DNA from 3 places in the Streptococcus sp. 2_1_36FAA genome. Region 1 is predicted to be linked to each of the others. Evidence: predicted binding sites of a transcription regulator. Region 1 holds the regulator's gene; each other region holds the start of a gene.
What was found. The regulator CtsR, encoded in region 1, represses protease genes until heat stress. The targets are predictions, from matches to a motif close to TTGGTCAAAAAAGGTCAAANA.
Positions count from the first base shown of each region.

Region 2: HMPREF0847_RS04925 (ATP-dependent Clp protease ATP-binding subunit) is a predicted target of CtsR. The motif match lies at 4,142-4,162, and genes of this name have one in related genera.
Region 3: HMPREF0847_RS00350 (ATP-dependent Clp protease proteolytic subunit) is a predicted target of CtsR. The motif match lies at 1,602-1,622, and genes of this name have one in related genera.

Region 1 is NZ_KI391975.1:478,440-485,246, reverse strand. It holds gene HMPREF0847_RS07695 (ATP-dependent Clp protease ATP-binding subunit) at 1-2,172, opposite strand, end outside; gene HMPREF0847_RS07690 (CtsR family transcriptional regulator) at 2,179-2,637, opposite strand; gene HMPREF0847_RS07685 (hypothetical protein) at 2,956-3,306, shown strand; gene tsf (translation elongation factor Ts) at 3,412-4,455, opposite strand; gene rpsB (30S ribosomal protein S2) at 4,534-5,316, opposite strand; tRNA gene HMPREF0847_RS07670 (tRNA-Cys) at 5,601-5,671, shown strand; gene HMPREF0847_RS07665 (G5 domain-containing protein) at 5,889-6,807, opposite strand, start outside.
Region 2 is NZ_KI391974.1:508,534-515,340, reverse strand. It holds gene HMPREF0847_RS04940 (NUDIX hydrolase) at 1-73, opposite strand, end outside; gene HMPREF0847_RS04935 (helix-turn-helix transcriptional regulator) at 233-1,123, shown strand; gene HMPREF0847_RS04930 (GyrI-like domain-containing protein) at 1,183-1,788, shown strand; gene HMPREF0847_RS04925 (ATP-dependent Clp protease ATP-binding subunit) at 1,840-4,101, opposite strand; gene HMPREF0847_RS04920 (DUF1797 family protein) at 4,354-4,584, shown strand; gene HMPREF0847_RS04915 (bifunctional methylenetetrahydrofolate dehydrogenase/methenyltetrahydrofolate cyclohydrolase) at 4,719-5,573, shown strand; gene HMPREF0847_RS04910 (HAD hydrolase family protein) at 5,570-6,343, shown strand; gene HMPREF0847_RS04905 (NAD(P)H-hydrate dehydratase) at 6,451-6,807, shown strand, end outside.
Region 3 is NZ_KI391973.1:61,600-68,406, reverse strand. It holds gene HMPREF0847_RS00360 (ABC transporter substrate-binding protein) at 1-495, opposite strand, end outside; gene HMPREF0847_RS00355 (YlbG family protein) at 585-854, opposite strand; gene HMPREF0847_RS00350 (ATP-dependent Clp protease proteolytic subunit) at 932-1,549, opposite strand; gene upp (uracil phosphoribosyltransferase) at 1,724-2,353, opposite strand; gene mgtA (magnesium-translocating P-type ATPase) at 2,451-5,111, opposite strand; M-box (ykoK) riboswitch at 5,379-5,535, opposite strand; gene HMPREF0847_RS00335 (MalY/PatB family protein) at 5,618-6,784, opposite strand; gene HMPREF0847_RS00330 (cystathionine gamma-synthase) at 6,786-6,807, opposite strand, start outside.

The DNA of each region.
Region 1 (6,807 bases):
CTCCTGCATATGGTCTGCTGACAAGCTATGGAAGACGACTTTTTCATCAATCCGGTTAATAAATTCTGGACGGTATGTCTTTTTGAGCTCTTCTAACATTCGTTTTTCCATATTTGCATGATCCAAGCGAATGTCGCGCGCTCCAAAGCCGACCGTCTTATCATCACGCAAACTGGTTGCTCCTAGATTGCTGGTCATGATAATAATCGTATTTGAAAAATCAATCTTTCGTCCCTTACTATCAGTCAATACACCATCATCTAAAACCTGCAGAAGGACATTGAAAATATCCGGATGAGCTTTTTCAACTTCGTCAAATAAGAGGACGGAATATGGTCGGTTGCGAACTTTCTCTGTTAATTCGCCTCCTTCTTCATAGCCGACGTAGCCTGGAGGCGCTCCATTGAGACGACTAGCTACAAATTTCTCCATGTATTCACTCATATCAAAACGAATGAGAGCTGATTCGTCGTCAAAGAGGGTTTCTGCCAGAGCCTTAGCTAACTCGGTCTTACCAACCCCAGTTGGTCCCAAGAACATAAAGGAACCAATCGGTCGCTTATTCGCTCGAATACCTGACTGATTACGACGAATTGCGCGACTAATAGCTGATATAGCTTCATCTTGGCCAATCACCCGCTTATGCAATTCTTCTTCTAAGTGCAAATATTTTTTAGCATCTGTCTGAGTCAATTTTTGGACTGGAATACCAGACAGGCGACTGAGAGTTGTCAAAATGTCTGTTTCCTCTACCTTCAAATTACTTGATAGAGGTTGATTTTCTTCCTTGATCAAGCGACTAAGTTTATTGAACTGACCAGCTATAATTGCTCGATCTGCTGGACTCAAATCCTCTTGTGCATGACTCTGAGGACCATTGTTACGTACTGTAGCACTTGCTTCATCTAACAGATCAATTGCTGAATCTGGCAGATGCTTACTTGTCAAATAACGGTGGGCATATTTTACAGCTGTTTCAATGGCTTGATCTGTAATCGTTACCTTATGATGGGCTTCATAGTTTTCTTTTAGCCCCTTAAGGATAGCAATGCTGTCAGCCACACTTGGTTCTTCAATACTGATCTTAGCGAAGCGCCGAGATAGAGCAGCGTCTTTTTCAATATGCTTTTGGTATTCTTCTTGAGTTGTAGCTCCTATCGTACGCAGTGTTCCGCGAGCCAGAGCAGGTTTAAGGATATTCGCAGCATCCATCGTAGAATCAATACCACTACCAGATCCCATAATCGTATGAAGCTCATCGATAAAGAGGATGACCTTACCATCTTTCTCAATATCGTCGATGATATTGTTCATACGCTCTTCAAAATCCCCACGGAAACGAGTCCCTGCGACTACATTCATTAAATCAAGCTCTAGAACCCGCATTTTGGCTAGTTCGTGTGGAACTTGACCAGAAGCTACACGCTGGGCCAAACCGAGAGCTAGAGCAGTTTTACCAACTCCAGCATCCCCAACTAAGACAGGATTATTCTTCGTCTTGCGGCTGAGAACCTGAATCATCCGAGAGATTTCCTGATCTCGACCAACAACAGGCTCTAGCTGACCTGAACGAGCTAATTCCGTCAAGTCTCGTGTGTAATCTTCTAGACCACCACTCTGAGTAGGAGGCATCCCCATCATGTTTGCCATGTTTTGCTTGGCTTGATTAAAACCTTTATGAAGACTGCGGATTGCTTTTAAATCATTCTTAGTCCAGCCAGACTTTTGTTCCAGATTTCTCCGCAAATCATTAATGCGCAAGACTCCTTCTTTGTCTTCATAACTAAAGCCGACAAATTCCAAAATACGAGTTGCTAGGGTTCCTCTGTCGCTGATGATAGAGTATAAGATATGTTCAGTTCCGACTTCCTTTGCGTGAGTAGCTTCGGCTATTGCTTTTGCCTCCTTAAAAAGAGTCGTCAAGCGATGAGAAAAAGGCAGGATACTAAATCGCCCTTCCTTCTGATAAGATTTCCCTACCACATGGTAAGCAGCATCCTCAAAATGATCAATTTCTAGCGGATAATCGTTTAAAACTGAGCCTGCTACGCTGTACGGATAATTAGAAAAAGCAATCAAGAGATGCCATGACTCTAAATACTCAGATTCAAAATGACTAGCCAGTTGCTGGGCTTCTTCTATACTAACAATCAAGGCTTTCGAATATTTCATTTCTATTTAAGTTCCTTTTCTATCAAGTTGTTGTAATACTTTCTTTAACATACGAGCGCGAATTATTGGAGCATCTACTCCTAAAACACAATCAGACGATATAGCCAAAAGAAGGTTGCCTTCACGTTCCGACATAATTCTTTCATCAAACAAGAGTTGAATAATATCTGTAAAGAACTGTTGGCTCACTTGCTCTCCAATACGATCGAATAACTCACATATCATCTGATGGCGGTCAGAAAACTCGACCTTTCCAATTCGAATGTAGCCACCGCCACCTCGCTTACTTTCGACAACGTAGCCCCGGCTTTCAGTAAAGCGAGTCTTAATCACATAATTAATTTGACTGGGAACAACCTGGAAGACATCAGCCAACTCGCTCCGTTTCAACTCAACCATACCTGCCTGCTCTAAAATTGCTTTAATATAGGCTTCGATATTATCTGAAGTATTCTTACCGCTCATGATCTTCCTTTCTAGTCAATCTTATTATTTTTAATCGCTCTTTCATTAAACATTAGACACTGATTTCTAGCTTCACAAAAGTATCTTTGACATTGACTATCTTTGACTAATATTATACCGAAAAAGTCCTTATTTTGAAAGGAAAAGGGATGGTAAAAGGTCTGATAATTCAAACTAGTGAAAAAGCTTTATAAAAGAGCAGATTCTTAGCTGTAACCGCTTGCAATTAACTTTTAAAGCGTTATAATATAGGCGGAAATGTACAGAAAGAATAGGTACCTTACCTATTCACAATTATCTCAAAAGGAGGAATGTCCAATGACGCTAGATTGGCTCACTTATACTCGCCACGTGCTCACTTGGTTGCTTTCAACCTTGTTCCTATACACAGTATTTTCTGCCCATTATGTCAATGTCCAGATTGCCATATTGGTTGCCTGCTTCTTTATCCCCTTCTTATTTGAACAGGCCAAGATGAAACAGAAAACAAAGTGGACTCTTAATCTACTCATTACACTCGCTACTGTGATAGGAATCCTATTCACTCAGAAGTTTAGAATTACTTTTACCTATTCTCAAATTACTCATCTCTTAATTTTTGGTATTCTTCTAATTTTTATTGATGCTGTGATTTCACATAGCAACTTGATGAGAAGAGTGGCTAAATAGAATAAAGCACATTAGAAAGCTTTTGATATATACAAGAGCTTAGGCTTATAAAGATAAAACGGGACAAAATCAATCTTGTCCCGTTCTTTTTATGATAGTAGATTCTTAGTTTTGTCCAAGAGCTGCTGCCATTGTTGCTGCAACTTCTGATTCAAAGTCGTTAGCGGCTTTTTCGATACCTTCACCAACTTCAAAGCGAGCGAACTCAACTACTGAAGCATTTACTGATTCAAGGTAAGCTTCAACTGTCTTGCTGTCATCCATGATGTAAACTTGTGCAAGAAGTGTATATGCTTGGTCAACTTTAGTGTTGTCAAGCATGAAGCGATCCATTTTACCTGGGATGATCTTGTCCCAGATCTTTTCTGGTTTACCTTCAGCAGCCAACTCAGCCTTGATGTCTTCTTCAGCTTGAGCAACAACTGCATCAGTCAATTGAGCTTTTGATCCATACTTCAAGTGCGGAAGAGCTGGTTTACCAACCATTGCGCGGCTTTCGTTATCTTGATCAATAGCATGGTTCAATTGTGCTAATTCATCTTTAACAAATTGCTCATCCAATTCTTTGTATGAAAGAACAGTTGGTTTCATCGCAGCGATATGCATAGAAATTTGTTTAGCAAGAGCTTCGTCTCCGCCTTCGATAACGGAGATAACACCGATACGGCCACCATTGTGTTGGTAAGCACCAAAGTGTTGTGCATCTGTTTTTTCGATCAAAGCAAAGCGACGGAATGAGATTTTTTCTCCGATAGTTGCAGTTGCAGATACGTATGCAGCTTCAAGAGTTTCACCTGAAGGCATTGTCAAAGCAAGTGCTTCTTCGTTGTTAGCTGGTTTGCCTTCAGCGATTACTTTCGCAGTTGCATTTACCAAGTCAACAAATTGAGCATTTTTTGCAACGAAGTCAGTTTCAGCGTTTACTTCAACTACTGCTGCAACATTACCGTTAACAAATACACCAGTCAAACCTTCAGCAGCAACACGGTCAGCCTTCTTAGCTGCTTTTGCCATACCTTTTTCGCGAAGCAATTCAATCGCTTTTTCGATGTCACCATCAGTTTCAACTAGGGCTTTCTTAGCGTCCATGACACCAGCACCAGATTTTTCACGCAACTCTTTAACAAGTTTAGCTGTAATTTCTGCCATTTTGTTTCTCCTATATTTTTTAAAAATAGGAGGGCCGGGCTAAGCCCCGCCCTCCTAGGTAATTACTAATTATTTGAATTAAGCGTTGTCGCCTTCTACAACTTCAACGATTTCTTCGATTGAGTCTGCTTGAGTTTCAGTTGCAGCCAATTCAGCTTCTACTGACTCAACACTGTCTTCACCTTGACGACCTTCGATAATAGCGTCAGCCATTTTCGCAGTGATCAATTTAACAGCGCGGATAGCGTCATCGTTAGAAGGAATGATTACATCGATATCGTCTGGATCTGTGTTTGTATCAACCATCGCAACCACTGGGATACCAAGCTTCTTAGCTTCTTTAACAGCGATTTGCTCTTTATGTGGGTCAACTACGTACATTACATCTGGGATGCGTGGCATTTCTTCGATACCACCCAAGAATTTTTCAAGACGTGCACGTTGTTTGTTAAGAAGAGCTACTTCTTTCTTAGGAAGAACTTCGAAAGTTCCGTCTTCTTCCATACGTTTGATTTCTTTCAAACGAGCTACACGTTTTTGGATAGTAGACCAGTTTGTAAGAGTTCCACCCAACCAACGGTGGTTGATGTAGTATTGACCAGCGCGTTCTGCTTCATCTTTTACAGCTTCAGCAGCTTGCTTTTTAGTACCAACAAACAAGATGATTGCATCGTTTGCAGCTGCATCACGGATGAAATCATATGCTTGGTCTGCATATTTTACAGTTTGTTGCAAGTCAATAACGTGGATACCGTTACGCTCTGTGAAGATGTACTTAGCCATCTTAGGGTTCCAGCGACGAGTTTGGTGACCAAAGTGAACACCAGCCTCAAGAAGTTGTTTCATTGAAATTACTGCCATGAGTAAATTCTCCTTTTTGTTTTTTTCCTCTTTTAGATTTCAGCTCGCAGGACAACCCAAGGGCAACAGTCCCACAATTCATCTAAAATGAGTATTTTGCCATTTGCACGGCATCTATTATGATAACAGAATTTCAAGAATTTGACAAGCTCTTTTGCTTTATTTTTCCTCGAAAACCTTGATTTTATCAGCATTTATTTTTCTAGTTTTCAGTATTATTTCATTTTCTTAGACTCAAGTGTATTGACGAAAATCCTTTTTTAAGGTAAAATAGTAAAGGTTGAGGCGGTATAGCCAAGTGGTAAGGCACGGCTCTGCAAAAGCTTGATCGTCGGTTCAAATCCGTCTACCGCCTTATATTACCTGATTTATCAGGAAACATCTGAACATAAAGCTCGTAAAATCGGGCTTTTTTCATTTGACGCTAGATTTTAAGCCTATCTCTTAAGTTAGGATTCAAAAAGAGGCTGAGATATTCTCTCAGCCTCTTTTTATAGCATTTTTACTAATTCTCTGTTTTGAGAAAAGCAGTAGAATTAAAGACAAATGCCTTCTATTTTTCAACCTAATTCTTAGTGTTTTTTACGACGGAAGTTAAAGAAGGCTGTTACACTTGCAAGAACAAGTCCTAATAGAGCCGCAAGGCCATTTGCATGTTCACCAGTGTTTGGAAGGTTCTTCTTCTCTTCTGCGTTTCTATTTACTCTAGAGTATTGAGGTTGTTGTGGACGGTCTGTTTGACCTGATTGACTACTTGTAGCAGCATCTGATCCTGGTTTCGCTTGATCCTTAGGATCTTGAACTTTACCAGTTGAATCTTGAGCTTTTCCTTTAGAATCTTGAGCTTTGTCTGATGGATCTTTTTGATCTTGACTAGCATTTGATTGGCTGCTACCAGATTCCTTAGCACCAATTTCAACTACTTGAGTGATTGGTGTTTTCGTAATCTGTTCGTCTCTGGCAACTCGGCTTGTTTCAACACCATTTGTCTTAGTAATTGTGTAGACAACAGTCTTTTCACCATCAACACCAGCAATCTTGATCCGTTTTGTTCCTTTTGGAAGATCTGGATTGCTTAAAGTGATAGTGCCATGGTAAATAACTTGAGTTTCAGTCACGTTTTCAGTTGTAACAACTGGAGCAGTAGCTTTCTTAGTGCCTACTTCAACAACTTCATCAACTGCTGGAGTTGTGATAGTGTTGGATTTCTCTACACGACCTGTTTCAACACCGTCTGCGTAGGTTACCGTGTAAACAATGGTACGAACTCCCTTCTTACCTGGGTTTGTCACATTGCGAACACCTTCTGGAAGAGCTGGATTTGGAACTTCTTTGACTTGGAAGTCTACTTCTTCAGTCTTAGTTTCTTCCTTAGTGGTAATGACTGGACCAGTACCTTCTTCGATGACTTCGTCAACAGCTGGTTTTGTCACAGTTTCTGACTTCTTAACCTTGCTAACTTCTTGGCCATCAGCTTTAGTAACAGTATAA
Region 2 (6,807 bases), on a different contig from region 1:
TGACTGCGTAAACGCCATATCGATGACTGTATTCAACGCCTTCTTTTTTTTGTCCAAATGTCGCTATTGTCATATTGAATCCTTCCCTTCTTTTACTAATATCATAAAGCAGAAAGCGCTGTCTGTCAAGGTTTACTGCATAGGAAAGTTAAAAAGAAAGTAGCCGGAATATTTTATTTTAATCTCTTACTTGAGATGTGTTACAATAGGTTTAAGGTAAGGAAGTGAAATTATGACAACTCATCGTTTATTTAGAATTTTATATTGTTTATTAGAAAAAGAGAGAGTCACTGCCCCAGAACTTGCTCAGAAAATGGAAGTATCAGTACGTACAATTTATCGAGATATAGACCGTCTAAGTGGAGCAGGTGTCCCAATATATTGCAACCCGGGAAAAGGTGGAGGAATTTTTCTAATGAACTCTTTCGTTTTAGATAAAAGCCTGTTATCAGAAGCAGAAAGAGAGGATGTACTCTTATCACTTCAGGGATTGGAGGCTTTAAAAGGTGAAAGCCAAGCTCTAGAGAAGTTAAAAAGTCTTTTTCAAGCGAACACAGAAAATTGGATTCGTGTTGATTTTACAGATTGGCGAAATCAAAAATATCAAGCAGATCTTTTTGACATAATTAAACAAGCGATTTTCCAAAAATGCTTGATCAGTTTCCTCTATAGGGGGCAGGAGAAAGAAGAAACTCGAATGGTTGAGCCTCTGCAATTGGTCTTTAAAAGTCAAGCTTGGTATCTATATGGATTTTGTAGGAAGAAGCAAGATTTTCGCCTTTTCAAACTAAGCAGAGTCAGTCAATGTCAGATATTGTCGGAAACATTTGAAAGAAAAGCAGTCCAACTGGCCATCAATAAAGAGAAGGTGAAGGAAGAACTTGTTAGTCTTACATTAAAATTCGACAAAAGTCAGGCTTTTCGTGTCTATGAAGAATTTTCTGGTCAAATTAGCCAGGATCCCGATGGCAATTTACTAGTAGAAACGGAATTTCCAAAACACAGTAGTTTGTACTCTTATCTTTTATCCTTTTTGGATAGTGTTGAGGTGTTAGAGCCACTTGAAGTTCGGCAAGAGCTTGCCCAAATTGTTAAAACTATTTCACAAAAATACAAAACCTGACAGATCCTGTCAGGTTTTTCTTGCTATACTATAGATAGAAAGAAGAAAGGAGTAAACATATGAAATACGAATGGAGAAAAGCAGAGAAAAGCTTATACGGTGTGAAGGCGAGTCCGAAAGTGGTTGAGGTTCCTGAACAGTCCTTTATCATGCTTGATGGGACCGGGAATCCCAATCTTCCTGGTTTTGCAGAAGAAGTTTCAGCTCTCTATGCTTTGGCTTATGCCATAAAAATGGATTATAAAAAATCTCATGCCAATCAAGAAATTCAAGACTTTACGGTTTACCCTCTTGAGGGGATTTGGCAGCAAAAAGAGCAAGGAGAACTGGTCAAAGAAGAGTTGATTTATACTATTATGATTGCCCAGCCAAGTTTTATCAGCAAAGAAATGGTAAAAGAAGCGCTTGAAAAAGTTAAGGTAAAAAAGCCAAATCCTCATTATGAAAAGATACGTTTTGAGACTGTCAAAGAAGGCAAGTGCTTGACCATGCTTCACCTTGGTTCTTTTGATAGTGAACCCCTTTCTTTTGCAAAAATGGATGAATTTTGTAAAGAAAATTCCCTGAACAGAAGATTTCCTTTTCATAGAGAAATATACTTAAATAATCTTAACAGAACTTCTCCAGATAAGTTGAAAACGATCCTTCGCTACCAGGTAGAATAAAAGAAAACTCCAGCCTAAAATATTAGACTGGAGTTTTTTAATTCTCTATCATCAATCCGAGCTAGTGCTGATGTCACTTGTTTGATCAAGCTCAGCTTTCTGTTTGCCCTTGATTATAATCTTGCCATTGCTAGTCATGATTGCTTTTAAATCCTTATCTGTCGGATGTTCTAGGTAATAGTCCGTAATAGCATCTTCAATATGATCTTGAATAGTTCGGCGAAGTGGTCGTGCCCCCATCTTAGGATCGTAGCCAAGATCAACTAGTTTTTCCTTGACTTTAGTTGTTACATCTAGATGAATATCGTTGCTAGCGAGTCGATTATTAACATCTTCCAGCATTAGATCCACAATCTGTAAGAGATTATCCTTGCTTAATGCCTTGAATTCAATGATGCCATCAAATCGATTCATGAATTCTGGACTAAAGAAGTTACCTAACTCACCTAAGACAGAATTTGTCCGACCTTCTCGAGCAGCACCAAAGCCAACGCTAGCTTCTACTTTGCCAGTTCCTGCATTGGAAGTCATGATAATAATGGTATCTTTGAAGCTGACTGTCCTGCCTTGACCATCAGTCAAACGTCCATCATCTAGGACTTGTAAGAACATATGCATGACATCTGGATGAGCTTTTTCCACCTCATCTAAGAGAATGAGTGAGTATGGATTACGACGAACACGTTCAGTCAACTGCCCTGCTTCTTCATAGCCAACGTAGCCTGGAGGTGCTCCCACAAGTTTGGCAACGCTATGTTTTTCCATGTATTCACTCATATCAAAACGAATCATGCTATCGGCAGAGCCAAAAAGTTCGATGGCCAATTGTTTGGAAAGTTCAGTTTTTCCGACACCTGTAGGTCCAACAAAAAGAAAACTTCCGATTGGACGGTTTGGACTGCCTAATCCCACACGATTGCGACGGATGGCTTTTGCGATCTTATCAACAGCATCATCCTGTCCAATGACATGAGACTTCAAATCACTGGCTAAATGAATAAGTTGAGACTGTTCTTTTTCCTTCAAATTGCCAACTGGAATATTTGTTTTTTGCTCGACAATAGCCTCGATCTCCTTCTCACTGATGATAGGAGTATCTTGTTCATCTATTTTAGCATTTTGCATTTCCTTATATTTGGCAATTTGGTCGCGGAAGTAGGCTGCTTTTTCGTAATCTTCATCGCGAGTGGCCTGTGTTTTCAGATTTTCAGCCTCTATCAAGCGTCTGTCAATTTCTTTTGGATCAACAAAATTGAGGGTTAGGTTCATCTTAGATCCTGATTCATCCAAAAGATCAATAGCTTTATCGGGAAGGAAACGGTCCTGAATATAACGATTGGATAGGATGGCAGCAGCTTCAATAGCTTCATCTGTGTAGCGAACATGGTGGTAATCTTCGTATTTCTTTTGAATTCCCTTTAGAATTGTGATCGTTTCTTCTACAGTTGGTTCATCTACTTTGACTGGTTGCATCCGTCTTTCTAAAGCTGCATCTTTTTCAATGATACGATATTCATTGAGAGTAGTAGCTCCGACCAGTTGAAGTTCACCTCGAGCAAGAGCAGGTTTGAGAATATTTCCAGCATCCATGTTCCCATCCCCCGCAGAACCAGCTCCAACAATTTCATGGATTTCATCAATAAAGAGAATGATATCATTGCGATTGCGAATCTCATCCATGAGTTTTTGCATTCGTTCTTCAAACTGTCCACGAATACCAGTTCCTTGAACAAGGCTGACAACATCAAGTCGAATGACCTCTTTTCCTTGCAATTTTTGAGGCACATCACCGTCGACTATTTTTTGAGCCAAGCCCTCTACAACAGCAGTCTTCCCGACACCAGGTTCGCCAATAAGGACTGGATTATTCTTAGTTCGGCGATTGAGAATTTCTATAACACGACGAATTTCATCATCTCGTCCAATCACTGGATCAATATCACCACGTTGAGCAATTTCTGTAACGTTAATACCAAACTCTTCCAAAAGACCTTTTGGTTTATTGGAGGATGACTGAGGACGTTGGTTGTTAGAACCAGGACCATAGTTGCCCCCTCCGTAACTACCACCTGACTGAGTTGGAGGTGTAGAATCCTTCGGCCCTTGGAAATTCCCCAGATGATTAAAGAAATCATCAAAAGGATCCATATTATGATTATTCATGTTCGTCAGTCCACTCAAAAGAGAGTTATTTGGATCAGTTTTCATAATCTGATAGCAATTTTGGCAGAGGTCGACTTGTTGTTTTTTACCATTTACATTAGTGTATAAATGAATGGTAGATTCATTGATTTTACAGTTTTTACAAAGCATATTTTTACCTCTTTCTTGGCAAATTATAAAGAAAAATTATTTGGTCAAAAATAGTCAAACTTTATAATCTCATTATATCAGTATTCTCTAGCATTGCAAGAATAAAGCGTTAAAATGACTGTCTGTTTTGTTAAATAATTGGTTTTGTCCAACAAATTTCGTTAAAAAATCACAAAAAGTTAAACTTTTATTAGGTGTTCACTTTCTATTTATGGTAAAATAGAAACGATAAAGCAAATAGGAGAACTAAAAATGGAATCACATTTAGTAAGAATTATTAATCGATTAGAAAGTATGGCAAGCGATGGTGGTAGTCTAAAACGCAACTTTGAACGTGATGGTGTTGTTGTTGCTGAAGTCGCTTACAGTTATGATGAGGAAAATGGCTCTGTATTCACGCTTCGTGATGTAGCCGCGCGTGAAACTTTTACATTTGATAGTATTGACTTAATTGCAATGGAAATCTATGAATTGTTATACTAAGAAGCACACACTGAGGTGCTTTTTCTTTTAGTCAAAAGATTAGACTATAATCTGGTATAAGGAAAATGTATAGGGGAATCAAGGCGTTTTTTGATATAATAGAAGGCACAGTTATATGAAGAGGGGGGAGAGAAATGGCTGAGTTAATTGATGGGAAGGCATTGGCTGAAAAGTTACAAGGAAAGTTAGCTCAAAAGACTGCTAAGTTGAAAGAGAAAACGGGACAGACACCTGGTTTGGTAGTGGTTCTAGTAGGGAATAATCCTGCGAGTCAAATTTATGTACGTAATAAAGAACGCTCAGCCTTGGCTGCTGGCTTTCGGAGTAAGGTAGAACGTCTGCCAGAAGAGACCAGCCAAGAAGAGCTCTTGAGCTTGATTGAAACTTATAATCAAAATCCTGACTGGCATGGGATTTTAGTTCAGTTGCCCTTGCCAGATCATATTGACGATGAAGCAGTTCTGCTGGCCATTGATCCAGATAAGGACGTAGATGGCTTTCATCCGCTTAATATGGGCAAGCTATGGAGTGGCCATCCGGTTATGATTCCGGCTACTCCAGCAGGAATTATGGAAATGTTTCATGAATATGGTGTTGAACTGGAAGGTAAGCGAGCGGTTGTTATCGGGCGAAGCAATATTGTCGGTAAGCCTATGGCTCAGCTCCTTTTGGCTAAGAATGCAACAGTGACCCTGACACATTCTCGGACCCACAATCTAGCCAAGCTTGCTAAGCGAGCGGATATCTTGGTAGTGGCTATCGGTCGTGGACATTTTGTAACCAAGGACTTTGTCAAGGAAGGGGCTGTTGTCATTGATGTCGGTATGAATCGAGATGAAAATGGCAAGCTGATTGGCGATGTTAAGTTTGATGAAGTGGCTGAAATTGCTAGTCTGATTACACCAGTACCTGGAGGTGTTGGACCCATGACTATTACTATGCTGATGGAGCAGACCTACCAAGCCTTTAAACGGAGTTTTGAATCATGAAATTTGTTTTTGACTTGGATGGGACCCTGTCTTTTGATTATACGACGATTGATGAGGAGATTAAGCGAGTTTTGCTGATGGCTCCTCAGTTTGGGCATGAAGTTCTGTTTGCTTCGGCGCGTTCCTATCGAGATTGTCTAGGATTATTAGGTCCGGAATTGAGTCAGCAGATAGTGATTGGGCTGAACGGTGGGGTAGCTTATCAAGATGGACAGCTGATTTTTGAGCGTCAGCTGCATCAGTCAAGTTATCAAGCCATTTTAGATACTTGTTTGACCTATAATTTGCCTTTTTTCGTTGATAATACTTTTGACTACAGTGGCCAGATTTTAGAAAAAATCCCTTTTATTTCCAGTGTAGATCCTCTCAAGCGGGCAAGACGGCTGGAACTGACTGAGCTCAAGCATCCTATTAAGGTTGTTATTTACATGGGGAATCATGAGCAGCTCTTAGAGGATTTACAGGCTCGTTTTACAAACTTGCCCAATCTAAGTCTAGATTATCATGAACATGAGAAATGTTTTTATATAAATCCAGCTGAAACCAATAAAGCCTCAACTGTAAAGGAATTATGCGGTTCGGATTATGTGGCGTTTGGTAATGATCAAAATGATATCCAGCTCTTTAAGAATTCTCTCTATGCTGTGCAGGTTGGGGATTTCCCAGGCTTGAGCGATTATGCTGATGAGCAGGTTGCTTTTCAGGAAAATTTACCCAAGGCAGTCGCAGCAAGAATCTTACAAAAATTTGCAGATTTCCGAAGAAAATAACTTTCTTGCGATACGAGGCACCTGTTTAGGTGCCTTTTGGTGTATAATGAAGATAGGTTTGGTCATCTTGAGACCAGTACAGGATGAAGTTGGTCTAGGAGAATATCATGTCAAAAAATGCTGAAAATATTTTAAAAAAAGTTATTAGGAAACGTCCCTTGGATAGTCATAAGGGGGACTATGGCCGTCTCTTACTGATTGGGGGGATCTATCCTTATGGGGGGGCCATTATCATGGCAGCTTTAGCGGCTGTCAATAGTGGAGCAGGTCTGGTGACCGTTGCTACAGATAGAGAAAATATTGCCCCTCTGCACAGTCATTTACCGGAGGCCATGGCCTTTGACTTAGAGGAGCAAGACCGATTGACAGAGCAGCTGGCTAAATCAGATCTAGTCTTGATTGGTCCTGGTTTGGCGGAGAATCAACTAGGACTAGATGCCTTAAAAAAGGTTGTTCGTACTGTG
Region 3 (6,807 bases), on a different contig from region 1:
TTTCCCTTGGAAACTATCGATGAAAGTTGTACGGAACAAGTAATCTTGACCTTTTGTCAAATCATCCTGAGTACCACTTGGAGTAATCAAAGGAACAGAAGCTTTAGCAGCATTTGTAATCGCCGCACCAGTACCACCTGAAGTCGCAGGGCCAATGATGGCATTTACTTTAGCCTGGGTCACCAAGTTTGTAGAAACTGTAGAAGCTTCACTCAACTCGGATTTATTATCCTTATCTGTAACTTCAATTTGTTTGCCGTCTACTCCACCAGCTTTATTGATTTCATCAACAGCTAACTTAGCAGCTTTTTGTTCAGCGGTTCCGTATGAAGCAACGTCACCAGTTTCTTCAAAGTTGAAACCAATTTTAAGTGTCTTACCAATCTCAGTTCCTGAAGCAGAGCCAGAATTTCCTGTTGTAGAAACCTCTCCACAGGCTGCTAGCAATGCAACACTTGCAAGACTAACCAAAGTTAATGCAAATTTTTTCTTCATCAAAATGTTCTCCTTTATGTGTATTCAAAACTATATAGTAAGAATATACCGAATTATCAGAAAATTGTCAATATAAAAACAAACGCTTTTTAAATGATAACGTTTTCCTCTTGGCGATGTAGACTACCAACGAAGTTTTTGTCCAATTCCTGAATATGACAAGCACGAACTTTTTTTACAAACTTTTCCTGTCCCAGCTTCTTCTGCAAGTCTTCTGCCTGCGTTTTTGGTACATAGAGCTGAAGATACCGACGTTTTTTAGAATGGTAAACTATATCTCCATATGCAGCAACTTTTTTTACGTCACGATTATAATAAAGATAAACAATTATTCCAACTCGTTCTTCTTTTTGATACATAAACGATCCTTCCCAAACTAGAACTACTTACTGATTATATCAAAAAAGCCCCTTAGGGGCAATTTGATTTTATAGGATTAACTCAAATTATTGTTGGCCATAATCTCATCAATGAATCCATAAGCAAGAGTTTCTTCAGCACTCATCCAATAATCACGTTCTGCATCAGCATGAATTTGCTCAACTGTTTTACCAGAATTATCGGCAAGAATTTGCTCTAAAGTTTTCCGGGTCTTCAACAAGTGTTCCGCAGCAATAGCCATATCCGTTTGCTGAGTACCACCACCAGTTCCTCCCATTGGCTGGTGAATCATATATTCAGCATTTGGAAGCATGAAACGTTTGCCTTTGGCACCGCTTGATGCGATGATGGTTCCCATGCTCGCAGCCATACCCATAACGATTGTTTGGACATCAGATTTAATAAAGTTCATGGTGTCAACAATCGCTAAGCCTGCTGAGACTGAACCACCTGGTGTGTTGACATAAAGGTAGATATCCTTGGTACTGTCTTGTGCATCCAAGAAAAGAAGCTGAGCAATGACTGAATTAGCCATATTATCCTCTACCGGACCTGTCAACATGATGATGCGGTCTTTTAATAGGCGTGAGTAAATATCATACGAGCGTTCCCCACGGCTTGTTTGTTCAATAACTACAGGAATCATAGTTTTCTCACTTTCTGTTAGTTGGATTTTCTATCAAATAGGAAATAGAATATTCAAAGTATGAATCCATTATAACTCTTTGGTCAATAAAGGTCAAATTTTTGAATTGATTAGGAAGTATACTGACCTTAAGAAGCTTGCCTCTTCAAAACCACTCCATCTTCCTATTTCTTGGATTTTGGACAACCCTTCAGCAAAATCTTATTTAGTTCCGAACAAGCGGTCTCCGGCATCTCCCAATCCTGGTACGATATAACCATGTTCATTTAGATGGTCATCCAAGGCAGCCGTGAAAATATCCACATCTGGGTGTGCTTCCTGCAAGGCTTTTACTCCTTCAGGTGCAGAAACCAAGCATACAAATGTAATGTGACTAGCACCACGTTTTTTGAGAGAATCCACAGCCAAGATCGCAGAACCACCTGTAGCTAGCATTGGATCGACAACAAAAATCTGACGTTGGTCGATATCTTCTGGTAACTTCACTAAGTATTCAACTGGTTTCAAAGTCTCTTCATCACGATACATTCCGATGTGACCGACCTTCGCTGCTGGAACCAAGCTTAGAAGTCCATCGACCATGCCAATACCAGCCCTCAGGATTGGTACAATAGCTAATTTTTTCCCTGCAATCTGCTTTTGGACTGTTTTTGTAATTGGTGTTTCAATTTCGACATCTTCAAGTGGTAAATCGCGCAAGACCTCATATCCCATGAGCATTGCGATTTCATCAACTAATTCACGAAAAGCCTTGGTAGAGGTATCTGTACGACGCAAGATAGACAATTTATGCTGAATTAGTGGATGAGCGATAACTTCAAGTTTTCCCATGATTGGATTTCCTTCTTTCAATTTATTCTTCTTATTATATCAAAAAAAGATTGAAAAGGCTTGCCATAAGCAAACCTTTTCAGAGATTTTCTTGGTCCTAAAGCCATTCCTTATAACGCTTGATATACAAGTGTTTAACAAAGGTTACACTAACCATGTAAAGCACAATAATCAATAGGAGGAAAAGGAAATATGCTCCATTGAGCGGAGCTGTTTTGAGAACAGACGCAAAAAGGCTGTATGGCAAGGAAGTAACAAAGAGAACAGCCACCATGGTGGTAACAATGACAGACAAAGCAGGACGACTTTGCACAAAAGGCAATTTAGGCGAGCGTAGCATATAGATGACCATAGTTTGGGTCCACATAGACTCAATAAACCACCCAGTTTGAAAAAGAGTGATAAAGGTCGCCGCCTGTTCAGTGCCAGCTTGGTAACTGCTTCCTGTTATCATAGGAACAATGATAAAGTAGAGGGCTAAGTAAGTCAAAACATCAAAAATGGATGAGATAGGCCCAATCCAAGCCATAAAGCGGGTAATAGAGTTAGCAGACCAAATCCGTGGTTTCTTGAGAAATTCACTATCAACGTTATCGAAAGGCAAAGCTATACAGGACAGATCATAAACCAGATTGAGAACAATCAGGTGAACTGGTGCCATCGGCAAAAAAGGCAAAAAGATGCTGGCAAAGAGGAGAGAAAAGATATTCCCAAAATTGGAACTGACCGTCATCTTAATGTACTTAGTCATGTTGGCATAGACCTTGCGTCCCTCTACCAACCCTTTCTCCAGAACCATGAGGTCCTTATCCAGTAGAATGACATCTGCCGTTTCCTTGGCTATATCGACAGCTGTATCAACAGAAATACCGACATCTGCTACTTTCATCGAAGGGGCATCATTGATGCCATCGCCCATGTAGCCAACCTTGTGTCCATTGGCTTTGAGTTGAAGGATGATCCGAGCTTTTTGGTCAGGAGAGAGCTTGGCAAAGACCGTTGTATTCTCTACCGCTTGGCTCAATTCCTCATCTGATAAAGCATCTACCTCTACGCCTAGCAAGATATTTTCTACATCAAGGCCAACCTTTTCACAGACTGCCTGAGTAACCTTTTCATTATCACCTGTCAAAATCTTAGTGGCAACACCGTACTCAGCCAAGGTTTCAATAGCTGGAGCCGCAGATGACTTAGGCGGATCCAGAAAGGCCAGGTAGCCCGTCAAAATCATATCAGACTCATCCTTGACCTCATAGTCATAATCTTCTTCTAGGTCTGACTTGTAGCTAACACCTAGCACGCGCAATCCTTGCTCATTGAGTTGAGCCACTTCCGCAAGGATTTCCTGACGAATTTCCTCAGTCAGTTCCGTAATCCGATTCTTGTATTCCACATAACTAGAGATCGCCAGCATTTCCTCCAAGGCGCCCTTGGTCACCATGCTAATAACATCTTCATCATCCTTGACAATAACACTCATGCGACGGCGTTCAAAGTCAAAGGGCAGTTCATCAATTTTCTTAAAGGTTTGGTCTAAGTCACGAACAAGCTCATGCTTTTCTGCTTCTTTCTCTGTCCGATTGATAATGGCCCGATCCATGAGATTTTTAAGGCCAGTTTGGTAATAGGAATTGAGAAAAGCGCGACGGAGCACTGCCAAATCTAAATCACCATGAATATCCAGAGGGTATTCCAAGACAATCTCGTCTTGGGTCAGTGTACCCGTCTTATCCGTACAGAGGATATCAATAGCTCCTAGATCTTGAATAGCATTCAATTTTTTGATCACGACCTTTTCCTGAGCCATGATAATAGAACCTTTAGCTAGGCTGGCTGTGATAATCATCGGTAGCATTTCTGGAGTCAAGCCAACTCCAACGCTGAGAGCAAAGACTCCTGCTTCCAACCAGTCTCCATCTGTCAGTCCATTGATGAAGAAAACAACAGGTACCATAACGAGCATCAGACGAATCAAGAGCCAAGAAATGCTATTCATATCACGCTCAAAAGAAGTCGGCTCATCGTAGGTATTCAGCGTCTGCTCAATGGCCCCCATCATGGTATCGTCACCAACCACCAGTACCAGAGCTGTTGCCCTTCCGGAAATAACGTTGGTTCCCATAAAGGCCAATGACTCTGTTTCTAAAAGGCTATCAAGATTTTGCCCATCCGCCTTAGACAAACAGACCTTTTCTACTGCATCGCTCTCCCCTGTCAGGCCAGACTGCTGAACGAAAAAATCTCGCGATTCCAGCAACAAAACATCTGCTGGAATCATGTCTCCGGCACTAAGTTTGACAATGTCTCCTACAACAATCTCATCAATGGGAAGTTCTTGTTCTGAGCCTTCACGAACAACCGTAGCTGTGTTGACAATCAGCCGAGACAGATTGCTAGCGGCGCGGTCACTTCTCAATTCCTGAATAAAACGAATGCCTCCAGAAATCAAAACCAGAACGACAATAATGATGGAAGTTGTCGGATCTTCCTCTCCGGGCTTAGCCAGCCAGACATTAGTCACCAAAGAGACTAAAGCAATCACTAATAAGATGACTGTAAAGGGGTTAATAATAGACTCGTAAATTTTCTTTAGAATGGAGTCTTCCTGCCCCTTTGTGATGATATTTTCCCCATAGAGGTCACGATTTTCTTCTACCTGCTCTTCAGTCAGGCCACGAAAGGCGGTCTTGTAGATGGCCAAGGTTTCTTGCATAGGAAGCTGCAAAGCAGCAACTAATCTTTCTTTTACTGTTTTCATTGGTTTCTCCTTAATGTATGAATAATCAAGTTCATACACAGAGACCAATCACTTTATAAGGACCGAACGATACAAATCAGCGATTGGCTGTGTATGTGCGGTTCCGGATGATCGTCAATTTGCATCGCATGTCTCCTTTCTTTTTCTTAAGAGGCAGGTAAACAACTATTTGCCTACTTGAAATATTTTCAACAAAAAGAATACCCCGCCAATTCTCGGCAGGGTTGTTTGCATGTCAGGTCTTTCACTTTATTTTACAACAGATAAAGTAAACATCTACCGTTCAAGCTTTAACTCCATAAGGCGATGAAATGAGCTTAGTCTTGACCTTGGCGATCAGGACTGTTGACCAACGAGTAGTGTCTCCACTGCTTTGCGGTAGTCATCCGTATCCTTATGGTAGCCTCACCTACCGATTTTCCATTCTTACTATACTCCTCTTTGCAAGGATTGTCAATAAATAAATCACTAATTTAAAAATATTTTCAAACCTGTGCTAAGACCGACTACTTAGGCAAAACAGCTCCAATACGTTTACAAATTTCTACAACCATATCCTTTGGTGTAGCCACATTCAGTCGAGCATGGTACTTGCCTTCTTGACCAAAGTCGCTTCCTCGATTCAGGACTACCTTTGCCTCTTCTCGCAACAACTGGAAGAGTTGGTCATCAGTCAGGTCATAATCTGAAAAGTCCAGCCAAATTAGATAGGTTCCTTGGGGCTTCATAACCTTCAGGCGTGGGGCTTCTTTGGCAAAATAATCAACCACAAAATCGATATTCTCCTCTAAGACTGTCTTAAGTTCTGTCAACCATGATTTCCCATAACGATAAGCAGCTTCAGTCGCTACAAAACCAAGTCCTGAAATTTCATGCTGGTTGTTAGCCAGCTGACGCTTTTTAAACTGATGGCGCAGGCTGGGATTCTCAATCACAGCATAGGAATTTTTAGTTCCAGCAATATTAAAGGTCTTAGTTGCACTGGATAAAATCAGGCTAAAGTCCTTAAAGTCAGGAGAAACAGTATTGAAGGACTGGTGTTCATTCCCAAACAATGTCAAATCTTGATGAATTTCATCTGATACCAGAATGACACTGTACTTTTGGCAGAGGCGGCCAATTTTTTCTAACACTTCCCGTTCCCAAACTCGCCCTCCAGGATTATGAGGATTGCAGAGAACATAAATCTTGACTTCATTGTCTACAATATCTCGCTCTAGCTGCTCAAAGTCAATCTGAAAGAGGCCGTCTTGCTCTACCAAAGAATTGGTAATCAGCTGGCGATTATTGAGCTTAACAGAGCGAGCAAAAGGAGGGTAAACCGGAGTGTTGATTAGAACGGCATCGCCTTTCTTGGTAAAGGCTTGGATAGCCGTCGAAATAGCAGGAACTACTCCTTCGATAAATACCAAGGCCTCCCTGTCAAAAGCGTAGCCATGCTCCGTCCTCTCCCAATCTAGAACAGCATTGATCAACTCCTCACTAGCATAGGTATAACCATAGACTAAGTGATCTGCGTAGTCATGAATGGCCTGCTGAATTTCAGGCAGGACTTCAAAATCCATGTCCGCAATCCAGGCAGGAAGAACCTCCCTATCCTCTTCAGCTTCTTTCCATTTATAAGTATGATGACCAAAACGATTAGGGGCTGTTTTAAAATTATATTTTCCCATACTAGTCCTCCAAGGCAGCTCGC